Spirosoma rhododendri: one gene and its partner. The protein of the gene in region 2 binds, or shares a complex with, the protein of the main gene of each other region. Links are inferred from orthologs where the notes say so. Each region holds a gene or a part of one and is shown on either strand. Other genes may lie near its edges.

Evidence for each region.
Region 1: the proteins of accD (region 2) and accB are in contact, whole or in part, in a solved structure (PDB 8UXZ), measured with the Escherichia coli proteins. The link is inferred for Spirosoma rhododendri from one-to-one orthologs.

The regions. Positions count from the first base shown.
Region 1 is NZ_CP051677.1:1,769,772-1,775,902, reverse strand. Bases 1,851-4,593 are described here. They hold accB (acetyl-CoA carboxylase biotin carboxyl carrier protein), read right to left. Parts: upstream 3,600-4,593; coding sequence 3,102-3,599; downstream 1,851-3,101. Other genes in these bases: HH216_RS07300 (beta-ketoacyl-ACP synthase III), read right to left, coding at 4,483-4,593; efp (elongation factor P), read right to left, coding at 3,678-4,241; accC (acetyl-CoA carboxylase biotin carboxylase subunit), read right to left, coding at 1,851-3,005. Outside these bases: more of accC, read right to left, coding at 1,659-1,850; more of HH216_RS07300, read right to left, coding at 4,594-5,466; phosphate acyltransferase PlsX, read right to left, coding at 5,531-6,131. UniProt on the Escherichia coli protein: This protein is a component of the acetyl coenzyme A carboxylase complex; first, biotin carboxylase catalyzes the carboxylation of the carrier protein and then the transcarboxylase transfers the carboxyl group to form malonyl-CoA.
Region 2 is NZ_CP051677.1:2,224,826-2,229,255, reverse strand. Bases 1,695-4,430 are described here. They hold accD (acetyl-CoA carboxylase, carboxyltransferase subunit beta), read right to left. Parts: upstream 3,616-4,430; coding sequence 2,773-3,615; downstream 1,695-2,772. Other genes in these bases: ftsZ (cell division protein FtsZ), read right to left, coding at 3,803-4,430; HH216_RS09405 (T9SS type A sorting domain-containing protein), read left to right, coding at 1,695-2,734. Also shown: HH216_RS09415 (nuclear transport factor 2 family protein), read left to right, coding at 233-697; HH216_RS09410 (enoyl-CoA hydratase/isomerase family protein), read right to left, coding at 683-1,516; more of HH216_RS09405, read left to right, coding at 1,625-1,694.

The DNA.
Region 1 (6,131 bases), 450 kb from region 2 along the record:
GGTCGGTGACTTGCCGGGTCGGTCAGCGTGACAACGACCATCAGGGCAATATCGATGCAGAACACCCACATAGTCCGATGGAGGAACGGAATCGGGTCGGCCGCGTCACCCAGTAAGCCAGTAACTTCCGGCCAGAATTTTAGCAGTAGCGACAGGGGGAGCGTCAGGACAGCCACCGTCAGCGCGGCCCGGTTGGTCGCCCGTTTCCAGAAAAAGCCCAGTAGGAAAATAGCGAAAATGCCGGGCGTGATGAAGTTGGTATATTCCTGAATATACTGGTATACCTGATCGAGTGAACGCAGCAGGGGTGCCAGCGCAATTGCCACCACAAATGACAGCACGACCGCCCACCGCCCGACGCGCACCAGCTTTTGCTCCGACGCCTGCGGCTCTACATATTTCCGGTACAGGTCGAGCGTAAAAATGGTCGAAATGGAGTTGGCCTTCCCCGCCAGCGACGCGACTACGGCGGCCGTCAGTGCGGCAAAGGCCAGCCCTTTCATACCGATCGGCAACAGATTCATCAGCACCGGGTACGCATGGTCGGGCTTGACAACACCCGACACATCGGTCATAGCTGCCCGGAACGACCCTTCCTGATACAGCACAAACGCGGCAATGCCGGGAATAACAGCGATGATCGGAATCATTAACTTCAGAAAGGCGGCAAAGAGAATACCGCTCCGGGCCGTTTTCAAATCAGCCCCTAACGCCCGCTGCACGATGTATTGATTACAGCCCCAATAGTACAGGTTGTTGATCCACATTCCCCCAGCACCAACGACAGTCCCGGCAATTCGAGGTAGTGCGGATGTCCTTTCTCGAAGTACATGTGGAAGTGACTATCGGCACGGTCGCGCAGCTGCGCCAGCCCGTTCATCACCCCCGCCGTACCACTCCGATCAGCGACCAGTTCGAGAGCCAGATACGTTACTACCAGCCCGCCGATGACCAGCACGATCACCTGAATGACGTCGGTGTAGCCAATCACCTTCATGCCGCCCAGCGTGATAAAAATGGCAAACAGGGCCAGCCCGACGGTGCAAGTAGTGAACGAAATACCGGCCAGCGACTCGATGGCCATTGCCCCCAGAAATAGAATCGATGTAAGGTTGACCACCACGTAGACCACTAGCCAGAAAACGGCCAGAATCGTGCTGACCGTGTCGCTGTACCGCTGGGCCAGAAACTGTGGCATGGTGTAGATGTGGTTTCGCAGGTAGATCGGAATGAAAAACGCGGCTACTATAACCAGCGTACCGGCTGCGATCCACTCATACGACGAGATGGCTAGTCCCATCGCGAAGCCCGACCCGGCCATGCCGATAAAATGCTCCGCTGATATGTTCGACGCAATCAGCGACGCGCCGATAGCCCACCACGTCAGCGATCCTTCGGCCAGAAAGAAGTCGGTAGTGTTCGTTTCCGCCTTGCGCCGACGCTGATACACCCAATAGCCATAGCCGACGACGATAACGAAGTAAGTCAGAAAGACAAGGTAATCGGCCGTGGCAAGGTGATTCATAAAAAAGGTGGGGTTTGGATGCCAAAGCACCAAACCCCACCTTTTTTACCGCATTCAAAGAGTGAAAGACTGAAAGAGCGAATGGTTGCTGACGCAGACGATCACTCTTTCGCTCTTTCAGTCTTTCACTCTTTCACTTTAGTGTCGAGAAATCGAACGTCTCGAGGAAAGCGGTTGTGAACTGTCCTGACTGAAAACCGGGATCGTCCATGAGCTTGATGTGGAACGGAATCGTGGTTTTGATGCCTTCGATCACGAACTCCTGCAAGGCCCGCTTCATCCGCGTCACTACTTCCTCCCGCGACTGCCCCGACACGATCAGCTTGGCGATCATCGAGTCGTAGTTCGGTGGAATGGTGTAGCCGGTGTACACGTGGCTGTCGACGCGCACGCCATGACCACCGGGCATATGCAGCACCGTGATCTTACCCGGCGACGGACGGAAGCCATTACCGGGGTCTTCGGCGTTGATACGGCATTCCATAGCGTACAGCTTCGGTGTATAGTTTCGGCCCGAAATCTCCGCGCCAGCCGCTACTTTGATTTGCTCTTTAATCAGGTCAAAGTCCGTTACCTCTTCCGTAATCGGGTGCTCGACCTGAATCCGGGTGTTCATTTCCATGAAATAGAACTTCCCGTGTTTGTCGACCAGAAACTCGACCGTACCGGCACCTTCGTAGCCGATAGCCTGCGCACCTTTGATAGCCGCAGCACCCATCTGCTCGCGCAGTTCGGGCGTAATGATCGGCGATGGCGTTTCCTCGACCAGTTTTTGGTGCCGACGCTGAATTGAGCAGTCGCGCTCCGACAGGTGGCACACTTTACCGTACTGGTCACCAACGATCTGAATCTCGATGTGGCGGGGTTCTTCAACGAACTTCTCTAGGTACAGACCATCGTTGCCAAAGGCGGCACCGGCTTCGGTCCGGGCATCGTTCCACGCTTTCTCGAAATCGGCTTCTGAGCGGATGATCCGCATCCCGCGACCACCACCACCAGCCGTTGCCTTGACGATGACCGGATAGCCCATTTCAGCCGACAGCTCCTTACCCTGCTCAATCGACTCCAGCAGGCCATCGGAACCGGGAATGACCGGTACACCAGCCATCTTCATGGTCGCCTTGGCTGTTGCCTTGTCGCCCATGCCGTTGATCTGCTCGGCCGTTGCACCGATGAACTTGATGCCGTAGTCGGCGCAGATTTGGGAGAATTCGGCATTTTCCGACAGAAAGCCGTAGCCGGGGTGAATAGCATCCGCGCCCGTCACTTCAGCCGCCGAAATGATGCTCGGAATGCTCAGGTACGATTGTTTGCTGACCGGAGGCCCGATACATACGGCCTCATCGGCGAAACGTACGTGCAGACTATCGCGGTCGGCGGTCGAATATACAGCTACCGTTTTGATACCCATCTCCCGACAGGTACGGATGATCCGCAGTGCGATCTCACCCCGGTTGGCGATCAGAATTTTCTTGAACATGGCAGTTTAAAGAGTGAAAGAGCGAAAGAATGAAAGAGCGAAAGAGTATCCTGCATGGAACCACTCTTTCACTCTTTCACTCTTTCGCTCTTTATTTTAGATCGGTTCAACCAGGAACAGGGGCTGATCGTATTCGACCGGCGTGGCATTCTCAACCAGTATCTTCACAATACGGCCCGACACCTCTGATTCGATTTCGTTGAACAACTTCATGGCCTCAACGATACACACCACTTTACCCTCGCTGATCGTATCACCGACTTCAACGAACATCGGCGTGTCGGGGCTTGACGACCGGTAGAATGTACCGATCATCGGCGACTTGATCGTGATGTAGTCGGCATTGGCAGCCGGTGCAGCAGCGACAGGCGCGGCTGGCTGAGCAACGGCCGTGGGGGCGGCAGCCGGAGCAGCGACAGGTGCCGGAGCGGTTGGGAGCGAAGCCATCGTCGGGGCCGGAGCCGCTGGGGCAGCAGGAGCACCCGCACCATAGCGTTTGACGTTGATCTTCAGATCGCTCGTTTCAATGTTTACCTCGTCGAGACCCGACTGAGAGATGAAGTCGATAAGTTGTTGAATATCCTGTGTACTCATGCGTTTTTGTCAGGAAAGTGAATCGTCAAACGTTAACAGGCGGCAGTTGGACAGTGTGTGTATGTGCTGAAAAACGGCTTACTTAACCCGTTCAACATAATCCCGCGTGCGGGTGTCAACCCGAATTTTCTGGCCTGACTCGATAAAGAGCGGTACCATGATTTTCGCACCCGACTCAACCTCAACCCGCTTCTTGGGGCTGTTGGCCGTATCGCCTTTGATACCCGGTTCGGCGTACGTCACTTCCAGTTCAACGAATGGCGGCAGCTCGCACGACAGGGGCGTTTCAGTTTCAGCGTTGATCAGCATCTCGACTTCCTGGCCTTCTTTCATCAGGTCGGCACCATCAACGATTTTCTCGTCCAGATTGATCTGATCGAACGTTTCCTGATCCATGAAGTTGTAACCCGATTCGTCTTTGTAGAGGAACTGGAATTTGCGCCGTTCAACCCGTACCGGAGTGATCGACACGCCTGCGTTGAAGGTGTTATCGATAACCCGTCCCGTTGTCAGGCTCTTCAGTTTGGTCCGTACGAAAGCCGCGCCTTTACCGGGCTTTACGTGCTGAAATTCAGTGATCTGAAAGAGGTCGTTGTTGAAGTTGAGGACCAGTCCGTTGCGGATGTCTGCGGTCGTTGCCATTATTGTTGTACTATGATTTATCTGAAATTATATTCTTTCCTGAACCGCCGGGCGGCCCCGTGTGATTAATGTTGATTACGCTGATGGACTATGATTCAAAAGAAAAATCTGTGCAATCAGTAAATCATAAAAATCATAGTTCAGATAATCTTGAACTGTGATTGACGCTGATTACTTTGATTTCGCTGATTTCTATTGAATCAAAGTCCATCAAAGCAATCAAACGAATCACAGTTCAGGATCAATACGCCCACTTAACATAAGCGGCACCCCAGGTGAAGCCACCACCAAAAGCAGCCAACACCAGGTTATCTCCTTTCTTAAGCTGCGATTCGTACTCGGCCAGGCACAGCGGAATCGTTGCCGCCGTGGTGTTACCGTACTTATGAATCGTCATCATTACCCGGTCCGGCTCAATACCCATACGTTGCGCCGTAGCATCGATGATGCGTTTATTGGCCTGATGCGGGACTAACCAGGCGACATCGGCACCGGTCAGGTTGTTCCGCTCCATAATCTCAGCAGACACGTCGGCCATGTTCTTGACCGCAAACCGGTAGACCGAAGGACCATCCTGATAGACGTAGTGCCAGCGCTTTTCCACGGTCTCATGCGTCGGTGGGTAGCGACTCCCGCCCGCCTTTTGAAACAAATGGTTCTGTCCTACCCCGTCTGACTTGATAATCGAGTCAATGATACCAAGACCTTCGTCGTTAGATTCGAGCATTACGGCCCCGGCCCCGTCGCCAAATAATATGCAGGTCGTCCGATCGGTGTAATCGACGATAGACGACATCTTATCGGCTCCGACGACGATAACCTTCTTGTACTTACCCGTTTCAATGAATTGCGAACCGATTGTCAGGGCATAAACAAACCCCGAACAGGCAGCCTGAATGTCGAAACTACCGACATTACGAATGCCGACCATATCGCAGATCAGGTTCGCCGTGCAGGGAAATACGTAGTCGGGTGTGGTGGTGGCACAGATAAGCAGATCGACGTCTTCGGGCCGGGTGTTTGTTTTCTCCAGGAGACCCTGTACGGCTTTGGCTCCCATGTGCGAAGAGCCCATACCTTCACCTTTCAGAATGTGCCGCTCACGAATGCCCGTTCTGGACGTAATCCACTCGTCGTTGGTATCGACCATCCGCTCCAGTTCAGCATTGGTCAGCACGTAATCGGGTACGTAACCGTGAATTCCTGTAATGGCCGCTTTACTCATAATTCAGTTTTGGGAGGGTAGGTGATGCAGTCAAACGCATACAAGAGTGTACGCGATCAAACTACTAGCTCATGGCCTGTGCGATTTTGACGTATGCGTTTGCTTCTACCTGCCGGATCGCCAGCCCAACCATGTTTTTAATGGCTAGTGGGGAGGAAACACCGTGGGCGATAATTACGTTGCCGTTTACCCCCAGAATAGGGCTACCGCCTACTGATTCGTAGTTTGTCTTGTCGAGAAATTCGTCGCTGATATTCCGCTTGCTGGCCATCGTATAAAACGATTCGCCCAGCTTGAAAAGCGCGTTACCGGTGAAACCATCGGCCACGATAACGTCCGCCTTACCAGCGAAAAACTCGTTACCTTCCATGTTACCAATGAAATTGATCCGGTTATTGTCTTTCAGCAACTGGTGAGCCGCCTGCGCAATCAGTGACCCTTTCTGTTCTTCCGAACCAATGTTCATCAGGGCCACGCGCGGGCGATCGATACCGAACGTGTATTGGGCGTAGAGCGAACCAATTTCGCCAAACTGGGCCAGCATTTCGGGCTTGCAATCGGCGTTGGCTCCTATGTCGAGCATCACAGCGTGCCCGCCGGTTATCTGCGGCACAAAGCCTGCGATACAAGGCCGCAGTACGCCCTCAATCGATTTGATACTGAAC
Region 2 (4,430 bases):
GGGCAGCCCAACCAAACGAGGGTGTAAAGGTTGGAACTTGTTTTTGTTCAGTTATCTTGCTCGCTGCTCCATCAGCCCTCGCGGTCGTTATGTATGGCTTATTCGGTCTGCGCGGGCAGGAATATCTACTTATCTTACTGGCAGCAACGATAGTGGTCCTGCCCATCGTGGCTATATTGATCGTTGTTATTCGTGCCTTCCGCGACCGGGGCAATCAATCCAGAAACACACAATGAGAGTTACTCCATTCGTATTAGTCCTGCTGTTTACAGGGCCGGCGCTTGCTCAATCGACCGAAGAAACGGCGGTTAGAGGCACCATCAACAAGTTATTTGATGGTATGATCAAAGCCGACTCGGCGATGCTGAAACCGGTTTTCACGCCCAACGCCCGGCTGCAAACGGTCGTGAATAAACAGGGCACCATCAGCATAAGCGATTCACCAATCAGCAGTTTTATCAGTCGTGTTGGTATGGCCAAACCAGGGCTACTCGACGAGCGGCTGGCCAGTATGGATATCAAAATCGACGGCGAACTGGCTACCGCCTGGACACCCTACGTTTTCTATCGGCAGGGACAGAAAGATCATTGCGGGGTCAACGCCTTTACGCTTGTCAAACTAGACGGCACGTGGCAGATTCAGGGCATCATCGACACCCGACGAGCCGAGAATTGCCCCGATCTACCGAAACGTTGAGTCGTCGCCCGACCATACTGGTGGGCGTTTTTCCAGAAAAGCCGCCATGCCTTCCTGCGCATCGGGTGTTTGCTGAAGCTGCACAAACTGCTCATACAGATAGGCCTGCTGTTGCTCCGACGGCAGGCTTTTTAACTGCCGTCGCGCCCGTAGGCCGAACTGCATAGCCGTTGGCGAAAACTGCGTCAACTCGTTTACTAATTGATTAACAGCTGTTTCCAGTTGGTCCGGGGGCGCGACATCGGTTATTAATCCGATCGTCTGGGCATCAGCGGCCGAGAGCGTATGTGCGCGCAGACAAAGGTCGAGTGCTTTGCGGGCGGGCATAAGATCGAGCAGTAGCGCGAGCACCTGAAACGGAAACAGCCCCCGTTTTACTTCGGGCAAACTAAACACCGCCGATTCGGCTGCGACAGCATATGTACAACCCGCCACCAGCAGAAAGCCACCGGCATACACGCCCCCCTGCACCCGCGCAATCGTTGGCTTGTCAAGTTGCTGCATCAGTTCGCCCAGCCGAACGGGGCCGCTGGGCTCGGGCACAGCGGGTGTTTCGCTGGAGCCGGTCGCCAGGCTTTTCAAATCCATGCCCGCGCAGAACGTATCCCCCGCTGCTGCCAGCACAATCAGCCAGACAGCCGGATTGTGCTGCGCGTGAGTCAGGGCAAACGCTATCTCAGCCAGCATGGGCGGGTGCAGGGCATTCTTTTTTTCTGGTCGGTTCAGCGTAATCGTCAGGACGTGCCCACTGAAGGACGTAAGCAGGTAATGGAAGCCCGTTTCGGGCAAATCAGTCGTTTGTTGAGCCGTGTATAGCATACCCTAAAGTACAAGAAAATACCGCTTACGAACTATTCCAGCAGCCGTATACGAAGGTAACCTAAGTCGAGTTATTCAGGTAGAGTTACCCAATCCGTACACCAGTTCGTGAAGAATAGCCTTTACCTTCTCTTGTTGCTCGCAGGCTTTCAGGCGCAGGCCTCTCACCTGTCGGGCGGTTATATTCGCGTTGCGCCTGTTCCCGGTCAGGCGCTTACGTACACGATATCAACGATAGTTTTTGCTGATCCGCAGGCAGTAGCAACGCGCGAGCTGGTGTCGTTGTCGCTCTGCCTGGGCGACGGTACGACGCAGGTAGTCAATCGGAAGAGTCAGTCGACAACCGCCCCGGACGGACTTGCTACGGCGCTGCTTTTTGAAACGACATACACGTATCCCGGTGCTGGCACGTACACGCCCACCGTGGTGCTGACGAATCGCTCGGGACTGCTCAATATTCCATCGTCAATTACAAGCCTATTGGCATTGACGACCACGTTCATCATCAGTAACGCGTTTACCAATCAGACACCCGTAGCCGCCAGTCCGGTCGGCGGCATTCGCGTGGGCGTCAATCAGCGGGCCGTCATTTCCCTGCGTGCCACCGATGCCGACGGCGACAGTCTGGTGTATTCACTGACCCGCCCCCTCACCGCAGTGACTCCGGGCGGTTGCAGCAGTTCGATACTCAGTGGTTATCTCTTTCCCAACGAGGTTACTCAGCAAGGCACTTTTGTGCTGAATGGCCGCACCGGCGAACTGATCTGGAACGCGCCCACACGGCAGGGGCAGTACGATATTGCCGTTTACATCAATGAATACCGGAACGGCATCAATATCAGTCAGACCCTGGAGGAGATTTCGCTGTTTGCCGTCGATCAGCCGGGTACGCCCGTTACCATCCCGGCCTACGAACCGGCTTCGACGGCTGGCATCGTAACAGCGGTGGAAGAACTGCGCGACGCATCCATGCAGCTCAGCGTGTTTCCCAATCCAGTCGAAGAAAATTTGCAGGTGGTCGTGCAGAGCAACACCCCATCCGTCATGGTTGTGCAGCTGTTCGACACCAGTGGGCGGCAAATACACCGACTTGGCTCCCGCACCGCCGTTCGTCGGCACGAGCAGGTTATCGGCATGGGAAGTCTGTCAGCCGGTACCTACCTGATCCGGGCCGAGATAGCCGGTCGTATTCTGATGGAGAAAGTTGTTAAAAAGTAAAGGCCGGTTGCCCGGCCTTTATCTATTCGATCTTCTTTTTATTTCAGCATGCTGAACAGCGTCGATAGCCGGTCTTTCAGGTCTTTGCGGTCGACGATGAAATCCAGAAATCCATGTTCAAGCACAAATTCAGCGCTCTGAAAGCCTTTGGGCAGATCTTTACCGATGGTTTCGCGGATAACCCGTGGCCCAGCAAAGCCAATTAGTGCCTCAGGTTCCGCGATGTTGAAGTCGCCCAGCATGGCATACGACGCCGTAACGCCACCCGTTGTCGGGTCGGTCAGCAGCGACACGTAAGGCAGTTTTTCGTTCGACAGCAGCGCCAGTTTGGCCGACGTCTTTGCCATTTGCATCAACGAAAAACCCGCTTCCATCATCCGGGCTCCGCCTGACCGGGATATCATCAGAAAAGGTGTCCGGTTTTTAATAGCCTGGTCGATGGCGCGGGCTATCTTTTCCCCAACGACCGACCCCATTGACCCGCCGATAAACGAAAAGTCCATCACAGCCATTGTCACGATTTCGCCATTCATCGGTCCGTAGGCCGTCCGAACGGCGTCGCGCAGGCCTGTCTTGGCGATCGTTGCCCGGATACGGTCGGGGTAGGCTTTCGTGTCGACGAAATTGAGCGGATCACCCGATATCATCGTCGCATCGAGTTCAACGAAGTCATTATCGTCGAACAGGATGGAGAAATACGCTTCCGACCCAACTTTCTCGTGGTAGTTGCAGTGAATGCAGGTATACGCGTTGAGTTTGTGCTCCCGCGTCTGCATGGCTTTTTTGCAGTTTGGGCACTGGTACCACAACCCGTCGGGGGCTTCCCGTTTCAGTTCGGTGGGGGTTTGAATTCCTTTATCTTTTCGGACGAACCAGGACATAGCAACAGTAACAGTTAACAGACTCGCTACAGGCGGTCAGCATAAATAAGCGACAAAGGTACAAAGAATCCCGACCGGTTTGGCAAGCCCAAGCCCACAAGCTGTTGATCTACCGATAACCTGATGCTGACAATCAAAAAAGGGGCTTCCTGACCGGAAGCCCCTTTTGGCATATCTACTGCGGCTGTTAATCGTGCCGGACGCTGTTCAGATTTGATCTGACAAACTCGTCGTCGGGCAGCGACGGTCTTTCGTACAGAATGTGATGATTACGCTCGAAAGTAGGCCGTTCCATGTCCATCACCGGTCCCCGCATGAAGGCTTCAATGGTCTTACGAATCAGTTCGGCATCGTCTGATCGATCAGCGGGTTCCTCCGAAATTGAGTGCCGGCCATCATCGGAAAGCAGATGCTTGTTACTTTCACCCACGCCGAGCGAGTCGCCAGTACGGTCGGTTGGTACCCGATCACGGCTCCCACGCAGCGATACCGGCTCGGGCTCATCATCGTACACACTAACCGGCTCCCGTTTTTCTTCGACGGTCGACTCTTCTTCTGCTTCGGCCGTCGGCTCTTCCACAAGCGGCTCCTCTTCCACGATTGCCACTTCCGGCTCGGGATCGCGCAGGTCGCCGGGCGTTCCTTTCAGAATTTCACCCAGGTCAGTCGTTGGCCCGAAACCAGCGGCAATAATCGTAACCCGCAGTTTATCGCCCAGTGAATTGTCGGTGATAGCACCCACTTTCATCATTCGGGCCTGCGCCTGAATCCGGTCGGAAACGTGCTGGTTGATGGCCGTTTGCTCCCAGACGAAC